3 regions of the Staphylococcus sp. GW823-FHT05F06 genome follow, and region 1 is predicted to be linked to each of the others. Evidence: predicted binding sites of a transcription regulator. Region 1 holds the regulator's gene; each other region holds the start of a gene.
The links. The regulator Rex, encoded in region 1, represses fermentation and respiration genes when NADH is low (regulators of the CRP and FNR family bind a similar motif). The targets are predictions, from matches to a motif close to TTGTGAAATATTTCACAA.

Region 2: the regulator Rex is predicted to act here: its motif matches at 2,454-2,471, upstream of pflB (formate C-acetyltransferase).
Region 3: the regulator Rex is predicted to act here: its motif matches at 1,920-1,937, upstream of nirB (nitrite reductase large subunit NirB).

The regions. Positions count from the first base shown of each region.
Region 1 covers NZ_JBXAHW010000008.1:89,095-94,317, reverse strand. Annotated here, with positions in the region: gene AC1Q7N_RS07015 (ABC-F family ATP-binding cassette domain-containing protein) at 193-2,127, opposite strand; gene AC1Q7N_RS07010 (redox-sensing transcriptional repressor Rex) at 2,474-3,109, shown strand; gene AC1Q7N_RS07005 (PH domain-containing protein) at 3,248-3,529, shown strand; gene AC1Q7N_RS07000 (YeeE/YedE family protein) at 3,615-4,667, shown strand; gene AC1Q7N_RS06995 (sulfurtransferase TusA family protein) at 4,719-4,943, shown strand.
Region 2 covers NZ_JBXAHW010000011.1:53,450-58,672, forward strand. Annotated here, with positions in the region: gene pflA (pyruvate formate-lyase-activating protein) at 1-129, opposite strand, end outside; gene pflB (formate C-acetyltransferase) at 151-2,397, opposite strand; gene cntE (staphylopine family metallophore export MFS transporter CntE) at 3,138-4,328, opposite strand; gene AC1Q7N_RS08355 (ABC transporter ATP-binding protein) at 4,340-5,089, opposite strand; gene cntD (staphylopine uptake ABC transporter ATP-binding protein CntD) at 5,082-5,223, opposite strand, start outside.
Region 3 covers NZ_JBXAHW010000004.1:76,642-81,864, forward strand. Annotated here, with positions in the region: gene nirB (nitrite reductase large subunit NirB) at 1-1,792, opposite strand, end outside; gene AC1Q7N_RS04010 (sirohydrochlorin chelatase) at 2,230-2,949, opposite strand; gene nikA (nickel ABC transporter substrate-binding protein) at 3,199-4,674, shown strand; gene AC1Q7N_RS04020 (hypothetical protein) at 4,955-5,110, shown strand.

The DNA.
Region 1 (5,223 bases):
GTGGATATGTAAATAAATAAGTAAAATTAAAAAAGAAAAAGTGTTAATTTACTTGTGGATAAGTAGGATAACTCTGTGGATAGTGATTATGAAAGTAATTCAAGCTGTTAATAATATTTGTGTAAAAAAATACTAAAAGACACCGAAAAGTCATATATTCAACTTTCAGGTGTCTTGTCATTATGTTGGAAATTAGAGCTTTTCTTGTAATTTTTCCCATTCCAACATTATTTGTTCTAATTTTTGTTCGGTATCGGATTTTTGATTGGCAAATTTACTAGCTTTTAGAGGATCGTTAAATACTTCAGGTTGTGTTAACTGTTCGTCGATATGTGATATTTGTGCTTCTAATTCTTCGATTTGTCTTTCACAATGTTCAATTTGTCTTTCTAATTTACGTTGTTGTCTTTTTTGTTGCTTTTGACTGATATAGGTTGAAGTATTTGCGTCTTGATTTATCTCTTTATTTTCAAAATTATTTTGAGTTATTGTTTCATGTGCTTTGATAGCTGCAGCTTCTTCAGTTTTCTCAATATAATACTGATAATCTCCCAAATACATTTGGCCACCATTAATGTTTAAATCAAAAACTTTATTTGCAAGTTGGTTAATAAAATAACGATCATGTGATACAAAAATAATTGTGCCTTCAAAATCTTTCAATGCTTGTTCAAGCATTTCTTTAGAATCAATATCTAAATGGTTAGTCGGTTCATCTAAGATAAGAACATTATCACGTTGTAACATTAAAAGTGCTAATTGTAATCGTGCCTTTTCACCGCCGGATAAGTCATTGATAATTTTTTTTACGTCTTCTTGAACGAACAAGAAACGCCCTAATACTGCACGTACATCTTTTTCATTCATGTGTGGATATTGATCCCAAACATAATCGAGAATGGTTTTATTTGATTTAAATTCAGCTTGTTTTTGATCATAGTAACCAATTTGTAAATTAGCACCAAAGATAATTTGACCACCTAGTTTATGTTGTTTTTCAGCAATTGTTTTTATCAATGTTGTTTTACCAACACCATTTGGACCAATGATAGCTATATGATCCCCTTTAAAGACTTCGAGGTTTATAGGTAGTGTAATAGGTGAGTCGTAACCAATTTTTAAATCATGAATGTGCATCACATCATTACCAGTATTACGGTCGAAGCCAAATTGTATATTTGCACTTCTAGCATCTATCATAGGTTTATCAATACGTTCCATTTTTTCCAATGTTTTACGTCTACTCTTAGCCATGCCGCTTGTAGATGCACGAGTAATATTTTTTTCTACAAAGGTTTCTAAACGCTTGATTTCTTCTTGTTGCTTTTCAAATTCTTGCATGCGTTTTTCGTAATACTGATTACGTTGCTTTATAAATTGCTCATAGTTTCCTACATAGTGTTTTACATTTCCTAGAGCAACATCATAAACTTGAGTTACAATTTTATCTAAAAAATATCTATCATGACTGATAATCACAATTGCTCCTTTAAAGTACTTTAAGTAATCCTCTAACCACTTGGTTGTTTCCATGTCTAGATGGTTAGTTGGTTCATCAAGAAGGAGTAAATCGGGTTCTTTAAGTAACATTTGAGCAAGAGAAAGACGTGTTTTTTGACCACCACTAAAATCATTAATAGGCTTGTTGAAATCGCTTTCTGTAAAGTTAAGCCCGTGCAGGACTGTTTTAATTTTACTTTCATATTGATAACCATCTAATTGCTCATAACGATTCGTTAAAGTTTCATATTTTTCAATATGTGATTGATATTCATCGGACTCATAATCTTGTCCATTTCGTGCAAGCCAATCGGTTTCATCCTTAATTAAATTTTCAATTTTCTTTATATGTTCAAAAGGCTTAGACATTTCTTCAAAGACAGTAGCTTCTGAATTGAGAGTCATTTGCTGAGTTAAATAACTCATTGTTAAATTTTTGATTTTTGATATTTGACCACTATCGTAATTTTCCACACCTGCTATGATTTTCATTAATGTCGATTTACCAGCTCCATTACGACCTACTACGCCGATTCTTTCGCCAGTTTTCACCTCAAAATTAACATCTGTGAAGATATCTTCACCATCGAACGATTTGGAGATGTCATTAAGTTGTAAAAGTATCATTCGATTCTCACCTTTCTATGTATTTGAAATAGGTTTAAACTATATATAAAGTATTTGTTTTTGAATATTTAAATTTTTGTTAATTCTATATTATCGAATTTTAAATAGAAAAATAAATTGCGTACGTTATCTTGAAATGATGTTAAACTCAATTACTTCTATTCTACAGTATTCATAGAACACATGAAACTAGGATATTTATTTTTAAAAATTAATAATGTATAATGTTTAAGTATTCGTTGTATACAATTATTTGTATTATGAGATGACATTCAACATATGTTTTAACTCATTTACTGATTTTAATGATACATGCATAATATACGCGAAAAAGGGGGTTAGATATATGCCAGATGATTTTAAAATTCCTCGCGCTACGTTAAAACGTCTACCTTTATATTACCGATTTGTCAGTATTTTGAAAGGTAAAGGTATAGATCGTGTTAATTCTAAAACAATAAGTGAAGCACTACAAATTGATTCAGCTACAATAAGAAGAGACTTTTCATACTTTGGTGAATTAGGAAAAAAAGGATATGGATATAATATAGATAGTATGCTTGAATTCTTTAAATCAGAATTAAGTGAGAGCGATCAAATTAAAATTGCCATTATAGGTATCGGTAATTTAGGGCGTGCATTACTTACATATAACTTTTCAATACATGATGAGATGACAATTACTGAAGCTTTTGATATTAGACCAGATATTATAGGTGAGAATATCGGTGACGTTGTGGTAAAACATAGCGATGATATCAAAGCGACATTAGAATCAGAAGTTATTGATGTAGTCATTTTAACAACACCAGATAATGTGGCACAACAAGTAGCTGATGAACTTGTTAAAGCCGGTGTTAAAGGTATACTAAACTTTACGCCACGTCGAATTAAAACACCTCAAGATGTTCAAGTACATCATATTGATTTTGGTATAGAGTTACAATCATTATTGTTCTTCATGAAAAATTATAGTAAATAATTAATAAAAATCACTTTAACATAGTACTCTCAAGTGAGAGTGCTTTTTTTTAATTAAACAGTTACAATAGATTATAAATACGAAACTTTTTAACAAAAATTGTAAGTTGAAATTTATTGTAATGGGAGATTGAAACAAATGACTCAAGAAATAAATTGTAATTTCAAATCACATATTCCCAGAATAATGACAGTTCCCGGTATATTGTTAATACATGAAAATAAGTTGGAGTTTAAGGCATATAGTCAAAACAATAATCCATTCAATATTCAATTCGAACTCTCTAGCATTGTGCGGTATAGAATATCGAAAGGGTTATTAGGAAATAAATTGTTTATTTATTATTCTGATCAGGAGTGGTATAAATTTAGTAACTTATCTAAGAGTAACTTAAACAAACTCACAAAATATTTATATTAAAACATAAGAAATAAAATTAAGAATTTGCAAAATATAGTCCTTTCTACTATAATACCTTAGTATTTATATCGGAAAAGGTGATAAAATGGTGTGGACAATTATAAGCGGATTAGTCGTTGGCATATTGCTAGGATTTGTAATGCAGAGAACAAGATTTTGTTTAGCTGGTGGATTTAGAGATATGTACGTTCAAAAGAGTAACAAAATGTTTTATGCATTGCTTATTGCTATTACTGTCCAAAGTATTGGTTTACTTATTCTAAAGAACTTAAATATTATAGAGGTTCCAACAGAAACATTTCCAGTTATAGGAACTATTTTGGGATCCTTCGTTTTTGGAATAGGGATAGTATTAGCTGGAGGATGCGCGACAGGAACTTGGTATAGGGCTGGTGAAGGGTTAATTGGAAGTTGGGTGGCATTAATATTTTATGCATTGACTTCAGCCGTAACTAAAACTGGGGTACTTCTTCCAATAATGAATCAAATAAATAAACCGACGCAAGTCAGCACAAGTATGACGAGTACAACAGGTATACCACAATGGATTCTCGTCATGTTATTAACTGTAATTACAATATTTTTAGTTGTGAAAACAATTCGAAAACCTAAAATAATGGTGCCCCAACTTAAACAAAAATATAGTGGTATTAGACATTACCTATTTGAAAAAAGATATCATCCATTTGTTGCTGGCATTGCAATAGGTTTTATTGCTCTACTTGCTTGGCCTATGAGTGAATCTACTGGGAGAATGGGTGGCTTAGGTATAACAACACCTTCTGCAAATCTTGTAAATTATCTTATTTCAGGAGATTTAAAATTTATTGATTGGGGTGTGCTTTTGGTACTAGGTATATTCATAGGTTCTTATATAGCTGCAAAAGGGTCTAAAGAGTTTAGATGGAGATTGCCAGATATTAAGACAATTCGCAATAGTGCGCTTGGTGGCATATTTATGGGATTTGGTGCTTCAGTTGCAGGTGGTTGCTCTATCGGTAATGGTTTAGTAGAAACAGCTACAATGAGTTGGCAAGGATGGATTGCTTTAGCCTCTATGATTATTGGTGTTTGGTTTATGAGTTATTTTATTTTTGTAAAACCTATGAAAAAGTTACAACAAGTATCTCAAAGCTAAGATTGGTTATTCTAATGTGACATTAGATAAAATGAATGAGGAGGTATATCAATGGTATACGAATTAGGAACAGTAGGGATGGTTTGTCCATTTCCTTTAATAGAAGCACAAAAGAAAATGAATGAATTAAATCAAGGGGATGAATTGAAAATCGATTTCGATTGCACCCAGGCTACCGAAGCATTACCTAATTGGGCTGCAGAAAATGGATATCCAGTTACAAACTATGAGCAACTTGATGATGCATCATGGACGATTACTATTCAAAAGGCATAAAAACTTATAATTATAAAGTTGATAAAAAGATTTTTTAAGGATAGAAAATTAAGCAAATTTAATTATAGATTAGATTGACGAGAAAAAAGTTAAATTAAGTAGACATTAGCTATATCGTTGAAAGAAAGAGTTAAACTTGAAGACTGTTTTTAATTTAATGAAATTCGTTAGTATAATTATGATAGCCTGAGACAACAATCATTGTCCCAGGCTTATTTATTATTGTAGTGAGATAACTAAATCAAGATTATCTTTTTATTATACTCACTACTAACATGGT
Region 2 (5,223 bases), on a different contig from region 1:
CTTCCAAGTGTCTGGATTATGACAATATAAACATCTTAACAAACAACCTTGAGTAAATAATATATATCTAAGTCCTGGCCCGTCGACAGTGCCCATACTTTCAACGGAGTGTAAGTGTCCTTTAAGCATTTTGCTCCCACCTTAAATTTATTACATAGATTCGTGGAATGTACGTGAAATAACATCTAATTGTTGTTCACGTGTTAATTTAATGAAGTTTACAGCGTATCCAGATACACGAATCGTTAATTGTGGATACTCTTCTGGGTGTTCCATTGCATCAATTAATGTTTCTCTATTAAACACGTTAATATTGAGGTGATGACCATGTTGCATTGCATAACCATCTAACATACTAGTTAAGTTTTTATTTTGATCTGCTTCTTCTTTACCTAGTGATTTCGGTACGATACTAAATGTATTTGAGATACCATCTTTACAGCAATCATAAGGTATTTTAGCTACAGAACTTAGTGAAGATAATGCACCTTTTTGGTCACGACCATGCATTGGGTTTGCACCAGGCGCAAATGGTTCGCCAGCTTTACGTCCATCTGGTGTGTTACCAGTTTTCTTACCATAAACAACGTTTGAAGTAATTGTTAATACACTCATTGTGTGTTCAGAATTACGGTATGTTTTATGGCTACGTAATTTAGTCATGAAACGTTCAACTAAATCTACTGCAATTTCATCAACACGACTGTCATTATTACCATATTTAGGGAAGTCGCCTTCGATTTCAAAGTCAGTTACAAGACCTTCTTCGTTACGGATAGGTTTAACTTGTGCATATTTAATCGCTGATAAAGAGTCAGCTGCCACAGACAATCCAGCGATACCAGTTGCCATTGTGCGAATAATTTCTGTATCATGTAAAGCCATTTCAAGACGTTCATAGCTGTATTTATCATGCATATAGTGAATGATATTTAATGAGTTGATGTATACGCCAGCTAACCAGTCCATCATTTTTTCATATCTTTCGAAAACTTCATCATAATCTAGTACGTCTGATTTAATACCTTCATAACTTGGTCCAACTTGTTTGCCAGATTTTTCATCTTTACCACCATTGATAGCGTAAAGTAATGCTTTAGCTAAGTTAGCACGTGCACCGAAGAATTGCATTTGTTTACCAATCTTCATGGCAGATACACAGCAAGCGATACCATAATCATCGCCATAGCTTTCACGCATTAAGTCATCATTTTCATATTGGATTGAGCTCGTTTTAATACTCATTTTAGCACAATAGATTTTGAAGTTTTCAGGTAAGCGTGTAGACCATAATACTGTTAAGTTTGGTTCTGGTGCTGGACCTAAATTATCTAATGAGTGTAAGAAACGGAATGAGTTTTTAGTTACCATCGGACGGCCGTCAATACCTACACCACCGATAGATTCAGTTACCCAAGTTGGATCTCCAGAGAATAATTCATTATATTCAGGCGTACGTGCGAATTTAACGATACGTAATTTCATAATGAAGTGGTCAATGATTTCTTGAACTTCTTGTTCAGTGATGTCACCATTTTGTAAATCACGTTCAGCATAAATATCTAAGAATGTTGAAGTACGTCCTAAACTCATTGCTGCACCATTTTGTTCTTTAATAGCAGCTAAATATGCTAAGTATAACCATTGCACAGCTTCTTTGAAGTTAGTAGCAGGACGGCTAATATCAAATCCATATTTTTGTCCTAATTCTTTTAAATCTTGAAGTGAGCGATATTGTTCTGATAATTCTTCACGTAAACGAATCACATCTTCAGACATTTCAGTGGACATTGTGTTAAAGTCTTTAAGTTTTTGTTCCATTAAGAAGTCTACACCGTATAAAGCAACACGACGATAGTCTCCGATAATACGTCCACGTCCGTAAGCATCTGGTAAACCAGTAATAATACCAGCTTTACGACAATTTAACATTTCTCTTGAATATGCATCGAATACACCTTGGTTATGTGTTTTACGATATTCAGTGAAGATTTTTTCTGTTTCTGGGTCTAATTCGTAACCATACGCTTCACATGCTGCTTTTGCCATACGAATACCACCGAATGGTTGCATAGAACGTTTGAATGGTTTTTCAGTTTGAACACCAACAACTTTTTCTAAATCTTTGTCTAAGTAACCAGCGTCATGAGAAGTGATTGTCGATGCCACTTTAGTATCCATATCCCACATGCCACCGCGCTCACGTTCTTCTTTTGATAATTGCATTACTTGATCCCATAAAGTTTCAGTTGCTTTTGTAGGACCTTCTAAAAATTCATCGTCACCTTCATATAATGAATAGTTCAATTGTATGAATTCTCTCACGTCTATATTTTTATTCCAACGACCTGTTTTAAATCCTTGCCAAGCATTAGTATGATTATTTGTTTCTAACATACTCTCCGCCTCCATTTCGTATTGTTAACGTTTTCAACGGTAGTATACCACGAAACATGTGATTAATTTCACATAATTTATGGCATATTTTCTACTAAAGTTTGTATAAATTACGAACCTGTGACAGAAGTTATAACAGTTTGTGAATAAATTATCCTGTTACATAACAGTTTTCTGAAAAATTTCTTCTATTATTAAACCTGATAGTATGAAAAATTCACTATATAATAATGACAAGTAAAACAAAACCTGAGACAACAATTGTCTCAGGCATAGTTTGTCTATCATTAAATTAGAAACTGGCTTAGTCTTTTTATCTCTGTTACTAATAAGGCTAAATTGAGAAACATATCCATATCATAGATATTATAAATGTGCGTTTGGGAGTCCTAACACATAAATTTTATAGACATTTCAACTTAGAGCTCATAAGCCATATGGGGATTATATTCAAAATAAATTCTACTCTATCTCATTTTCCACGCTCTTAATTTACCTCTTTATTATTAACTTCTTTCTTTTTAAAAAGCCATAAAACTAGAATTAAAAAGATATGAATGTAAAAGTTTCTTCTATTGTAATCAAAAAGCGTGAATATTCAATTGCAATAAAAGTTTGATACAATTTCATTTCTTTCGTTTTAACAAAGTAAATAAATCGATTTTTTACATGTGTGGGAGTGTAACCTCAGACAAACTGGAGGCTCCCTTAAAATTTATCATTATTTTTATGTAGTTTTGCTATGAGGCTTTTGAAACACTTTGTCTTTGTCTAATTTTACTTAGTGTCATTGCAATAGTAACCAATAAAGCGCATAAAATATACATCCATTTAAATCCTACCGTATCTGATATTGGCCCCATTAGCACACCTCCTAGTGAAATCCCTAAATCTGCACATGCTATAAACAATCCTAATAACATATTACGTCCTATCTTTGGTAAGACAAAACTTAAATACGTTGTCAATGTAGGATAAACGAGCGCTTGTGTTATTCCGATAAAGATTGCACTTATATATACAAATATACTCACTATATGTGGTCCAAAAGCTACAATGACTGAAGCAACCATCAGTAACGTTAAGACAATCATCATAAAACGGTGATGCCATAAACCATCAGATGGTACATACTTACGTAAATAAAATCTAGCTATCACTACTGTAATGGCTTGAATTGTGAGGAAAATACCTGCATTCGCGAAACCTTCCCTAACCGTATATAATGGTATAAAAGTACTCATCGCACCAAACACGATAGATGACAAGATCATAATCATACCACTGCAGAAGAGTGCTTTATTTTTAAAAAATTGGACATATACAGTCATTGCATTAAAAGGCAAGACTTCGTCTTTTGGTGATACCTCTTTTTGTGTATTTGCAAAAGTAGTTCTATAACCAAATAAGGTTGTTGTTACTGCAATAAAAATCATAACAATAGCAAATATGGACATATTTTCCACGTGCCAAATCCCAACTGCAATTAATGGTCCTAATAAATTGGGAATCGTTGAAAATAATGAATAGAGAGATACACCTTCTGAACGATATTTCTCAGGTAAAGCATCTATAATACCCAATTGTAAAGACATTGAGAAGAATGCCGTACACACACCTTGCATGATACGTGCAATCAAATAACCTTCAAGTCCTGTAAACCCATATAATACCAGTGCCATAGCATTAATCAATAATATAATACGCAATACTTTAATCGGACCAATACGTGCAATAATTTGACCAGCCCAGGGGCGAAATAGCATTGCCGTTAGCATATAAGCTCCCATTACAATTCCAATTACAGTATTCGTCGCCCCCAAGTCATGTCCTCTTAGAGGTATGAAAACATTGAGTATGGCATTCGCACTAAAAAACATCAATGTTAAAATATATAATCTTAAAAAAGGCCAAGACATGGCACCTTTCATATTGTCACTCCTTAGATTGATAGTTGTTTATCAATCAGTTCTCTTGTATAACCATTTTGTTGCCTATGCAATTCACTTATAGATGTCCTAGCTTCGATACAACCATTTTTAAAAATAAGCAAGTCATCACATATATATGTCGCAGCTTGTATATCATGAGTAATAAAGATATAACTCAGCTGGTGTGAGTGACGTAACCTTTTCAATAAATCTAATATTTGTGTTTGCATAGACATATCTAATGAACTAATCGCCTCATCAAATAATATATAATCTGGTTGCATACATATCGCACGTGCAATAGCTACACGCTGTGCTTCTCCACCTGAAAGCATATGTGGATAACAATACAAACAATCAGATTTTAACCCTACTTCACGTAGTAACACTGTTACATACTCTTCCATATTCTCCTTCGATGTACATCGACATTGATTCATTACTTCAAACAAAATATCTTTGACAGTATGAAAAGGATGCAAAGAAGAAGTATAGTCTTGAAAAACCGCAGCAATTCGATGACGTCTCACTTTTTTTAAATGAACAGGCTGACCGTCCAAAGTCACTTGTCCTTGATCTGGTTTTTCTAGTCCTAAAATCATACGACTCAACGTAGACTTTCCACTTCCACTTTCACCAATAATTGCTACTGATGCACCAGTGGGACAATCAAATGACACGCCTTTAACTACAGGAATACGTTTATCACGAAACATTGATTTTTTTCCATAAAATTTAATAACATTTTGAACCTTAAGCATTGAAATCACCCCTCAGCACAAACTGAAAATAATCATAAATTGTCTTTTTAGTTGATAATAAATAAGCTGTATAGTGATGACGAGGTTGTTGTAATACCATATTTGTTCGACCTTCTTCTATCACACGACCTTCT
Region 3 (5,223 bases), on a different contig from region 1:
CACGTTGCGAACCTGTTACTTTAACAAGTGGTACGTTATACTTTTTAGCAACTTCTCCTAATCGAATGAGTTGGTCAGCATCTGTAACACCACCGCGCATTTGAGGAATCACTGAGAAAGTACCATCATTTTGTATATTTGCATGATATCTTTCATTAGCGAAGCGAGAATCTTTTTCGTCTCGATGTTCAAAAGGATAAACCATATTTAAATAATAATTAATTGCAGGTCGACATTTAGGACAACCATCTTTATCTTTGAAATCAAGAACGTGTCGTACTTCTTTTGATGATTTGAGATTTTTAGCCCTGATTTGAGTTACAATTTGGTCTCTTGTTAAATCAGTACATGGACAAATACCTGTTGGTTTTGCAGCAATAAAGTCGTCACCTAATGTATATTGTAATAACTCACCGATTTGACCTTTACACTTACCACATGAATTACCTGCTTTTGTTGCTTTAGTCACTTCATCTACAGACGTTAAACCTTTACTTGTAATAGCATTGACGATTGTTCCTTTATCAACACCATTACATCCACAAATCGTTTCATCATCAGACATATCAGCAATAGATGTCCCCGCATCTTCATCACCTTTATGCAATAAAGAAACAAGTGTATAATCTTCAAGCGTTTCATGTTTTTTCATCATATTATAAAATCGTGATCCATCATCAGTATCACCATACAAGACAGCACCAACGACTTGATCCTGACTTAAATACACTTTTTTGTAGATATTGTCGACACTATTAAAAATTTCCACACCATGGACATCTTCATCTTCAACAATTTGCCCTGCACTATATAAATCACAACCAGATACTTTAAGTGAAGTGAAAGTAGTAGATCCTTTATAACCTTTTGTTTCTTTACCAGTTAAATAATCTGCTAGCACTTTGCCTTGTTCATAAAGTGGCGCCACCAATCCATAAACTTTCCCATCATGTTCGGCACATTCACCGACTGCATAAATATGAGAATCAGATGTTTGCATATAATCATTTACAACAATACCTCTATTGACATCTAATCCACTATCTTTAGCAACTTCAGTATAAGGTCTGATACCAACAGCCATAACTACTAAATCTGTTTCAATCACCCGACCGTCAGCTAATTTAATAGCTTCAACATCTTTATCACCAATGATTTCTTTAGAATTTGCTTGAAGTTCAATCTTCATACCTTGCTTTTCTAAATCCGCTTTAAGCATTTCTCCGGCTTTACGATCCAATTGCATTTCCATGAGCCAATCAGCTAAATGAAGAACTGTCACTTCCATTCCTTGATCTAGAAGTCCTCTGGCACACTCTAAGCCTAGAAGACCTCCACCAATGACAACTGCGCGTTTTTTCGTTTGGGCAATTTCAATCATTTTATTTGTATCATCAATTGTTCGCCATCCAATGACACTAGGAAGATTTGAACCTGGTATAGGTAATACAAAAGCTTTTGATCCAGTAGCGAAAATACAAATGTCATACTCTACTTCAATACCTTTAGAAGTAGTAACTATTTTGTTTTCTTTATCAACTTTTTCCACTGGATCATTATTTATAAGTTCAATATTATTCTCTTGATACCAATCATAAGGATTCATAATTGTATCTTCGACGGTCATTTTCTTCTGTAAAATATTGGATAACATAATTCTGTTATAGTTCGGATAAGGTTCTTTCCCAATAATAGTAATATCAAATTGTGATTGTGAACGTTCTAAAATCTCTTCTATCGTTCTTAAACCTGCCATACCATTACCAATCATTACAAGTTTTTGTTTTGCCATACTTTAATGCCCCTTTTATCAATATAAATTTTTAATACAAAACACAATGTAACTTTATAAAAGGTCAGAAATTTAATCATTTTGTATTTCTCTTTTCAAGTTCATCTTATAACAAAACTTCAGTTTTTTGTGATGTAATTCACATTTAAAATTAAAATCGGGGATTTCCCTAATGGCATGGATATGGTTTTCTAGGATGAAATTGAGGCCAAAATTAAAATATATTATTAACTATTTTATAATATATGTTGCAATTGAAATTACACTTTACGCTGTCATTTTAAACCACAAACTATTTTATAATGAGCTGCATTCATTATAGAAATAATATCATCAAATATTAAGGGGAATGTAACAATGAATTGTGTTACATTCCCCAACCTTAACGAATCATATCATTTATTTTTTGTAAATTCGTTTAAAATAATTGAAATATATTAAATATCTAACGCTTCAAGTCTTTCTCTAATAATTAATCTTAAAATTGGATCAAAGTTAATCGATGGCGTAATGTGTAATTGACTATGCAATGTCATTTCACCTAAAAGACGTTTTACTTTATTCACCAATCTACCATCAAATAAAAATAATGGGACAATGACTAACTCGTCATATTGCTCTGAGATTTTATCTAAATCATTTTTAAATGCTAATGTCCCATATAAAGCTCTTGCATAAACAGGATGATGACTATCAAGCGTTTTAACAAATGCTTTTAATTCATCATGTGCTTTCGTAAAACGTCCACTTCCATTTCCATGGGCAATTACTATAGTTGCTTTGGTTGAACCTTCACTGACTTTTTCATCAGCAATTCTATTTTCTACTAATGTTTTCATATATGGATGTGTACCAAGAGGCGCACTCATTTTACTATCAATTTGTGGATATCGAGCTTTCATCTCTTTAAGTATTTGTGGAATATCACTGATATAATGCATTGCACTAAAAATGAGTAAAGGTACAATACGAAATTTTGTAATTCCTTGCTTAATCATCTTCTCCATTATGATTTCAAGATTTTGTGTTTCACTTTCTAAAAATGCTAACTCATAATAATATTGCTCATCTTTTAATAAAGTTCCGATAAATTCTTCTAAAGCTTCATTCTGATTTCCTTTTCTCATGCCGTGAGCGACTAGAATATTACCTATCATAATTATCCCACCCTTTTGTATTATCATTATTACGAATAATTAAATCACATTTGTGTACTAATGTATAATGTAGCATCTTAAATAAATATGCTAACATAGTTGTCAAAAATTTTATTTTTTTAATTATAAGTTATATAATAAAATTCGTTGAGAGTTTACAAATATAATCATGCCAAATGTATTTATATTTACTACATAATTACATTTTTAAATATCTCAAATAATTCATATTTAGAGAGGATTTCATTTATGAAAAAATTGATTACTCTTATTGTCATGATATCTTTTGTTTTAGCGAGCTGTGGGGGCACATCAAGTACAGACAAAGACACCCTCAATGTTGAAATACCTTTGAAAACTAAATCAATTGCACCTTACGAAACTGATATCCCAGTTAAAACAGGTGCCTTGGAATCGCTTTTTAAAATGTCGAAGAATGGTAAAGTAAAACCTTTATTAGTCAAAAATTATCATCAAGTATCTGACAATCAACTAGAACTCACTTTAAAAGATAATATTAAATTTCAAAACGGTCATCATTTAACAGGCGAAGCTGTAAAACGCAGTCTCGAAGAAGGAATGAAAAAAAGTGATTTGTTAAAAGGATCACTTCCTATTAAATCAATCAATGCTCATGGACAAAAAGTCACAATCACTACTAAAGAACCTTATCCAGAATTAATGTCTGAACTCGCAAGCCCATTTGCTGCTATTTACGACACAAAAGCTAAAAACAAAGTAACTGATCAACCTGTTGGTACGGGTCCTTATAAAATTGATCAGTATAAACGTTCGCAAAAAATCGTACTAAAACAATTCAAAGACTACTGGCAAGGTACGCCAAAATTAAAAAGAATTAATGTCACTTATCATGAAGATGGTAATACTCGTGTTGATCACTTATTATCAGGCAAATCAGATTTGACTACTGATGTTCCAATTGAACGCGTTGATGATGTAAAAAAATCTAACAAAGCAAACATTCAAAGTACATCAGGCTTTAGAACGCATTTAATGTTATACAATCATGATAGTAAAAAAGTTAATAAAAAAGTAAGAGAAGCACTAGATATGATTATTAATCGAAAAGACATTGCTAAAAATGTTTCTAAAAATTATGCTGAGCCAGCATCAGGTCCTTTTAACCATCGATTAAAATCATTAGAAAAAGAGGAAATTCAATCACAAGACATCAAGCGTGCAAAAGAACTTTTAGCTCAAGAAGGTTATTCCAAATCGCATCCTCTTAAATTAAACATGGTCACATACGATGGCAGACCAGAATTGCCTAAAATTGGACAGGTGATACAATCTGAAGCTAAAAAGGCAAATATTGATATACAATTACGCAATGTAGATGATATCGAAGGATATCTCAAAAACAAACAGAGTTGGGATGTTTCAATGTATAGTTATTTAAGTGTGCCACGTGGTGATACAGGTTATTTCTTTAACACTGCATACTTACCTGATGGAGCATTAAATAAAGGTAATTATAGTAATACTAAAGTCACTCAGTTAATTAAAGAATTAAATACTACTTTCGGTGACAAGCAACGTGGTCAAGTGACTAATGAAATACTAAATGAATCTAAAAAAGATATTCCTAACAGCTATATCACATACAACTCTCAAATAGATGGTGTGAATAATAAAGTAAGACATTTTAATGTTACACCAGAATCTATCTATTTAATTGATTATAAATTAAGTAAAAAAGAATAATAATTGATACGGGAAGCTGGGACATAATTCCTAACAAAATAGCCAGTAAATGAGTTTTTATAAATTCATTTACTGGCTTCTTTATTTACAATACTACGTATTGTTGGCTCGCTTTCTTAGGGGACAGCTTCAGCCTGTAGTCTTCAACTTGTCCTGTTCCCTCAAGAGTCTCGCCAAAATACTTTGTGTTTATATGTCATTTTACATTAAAATACTTTGAAAATAAGGCCTTTCCGTAAAATTTAATAAATACCAATAAACAAAATTAACGAGGTGCCTTATGTATAAAGACTATAACATGACTCAACATACTCTACTAATGGAAACTTCAGTTCTTATCTCCACAAATGATATTTCACGACATGTAAATGATATTGCAGAAACAATTCACTATACTGAATTCGATGAGTTCAGACATCCTCGTGGCTTAATATAAGAAAAGTAACAGCTCAACGAGCTGAAAATCATCAAAAAAATTATAAAAAAGACAATTTCTATATTATTTCAATAGAAATTGTCTTTATTTACTTATCTTGGACCTTTTTGTCC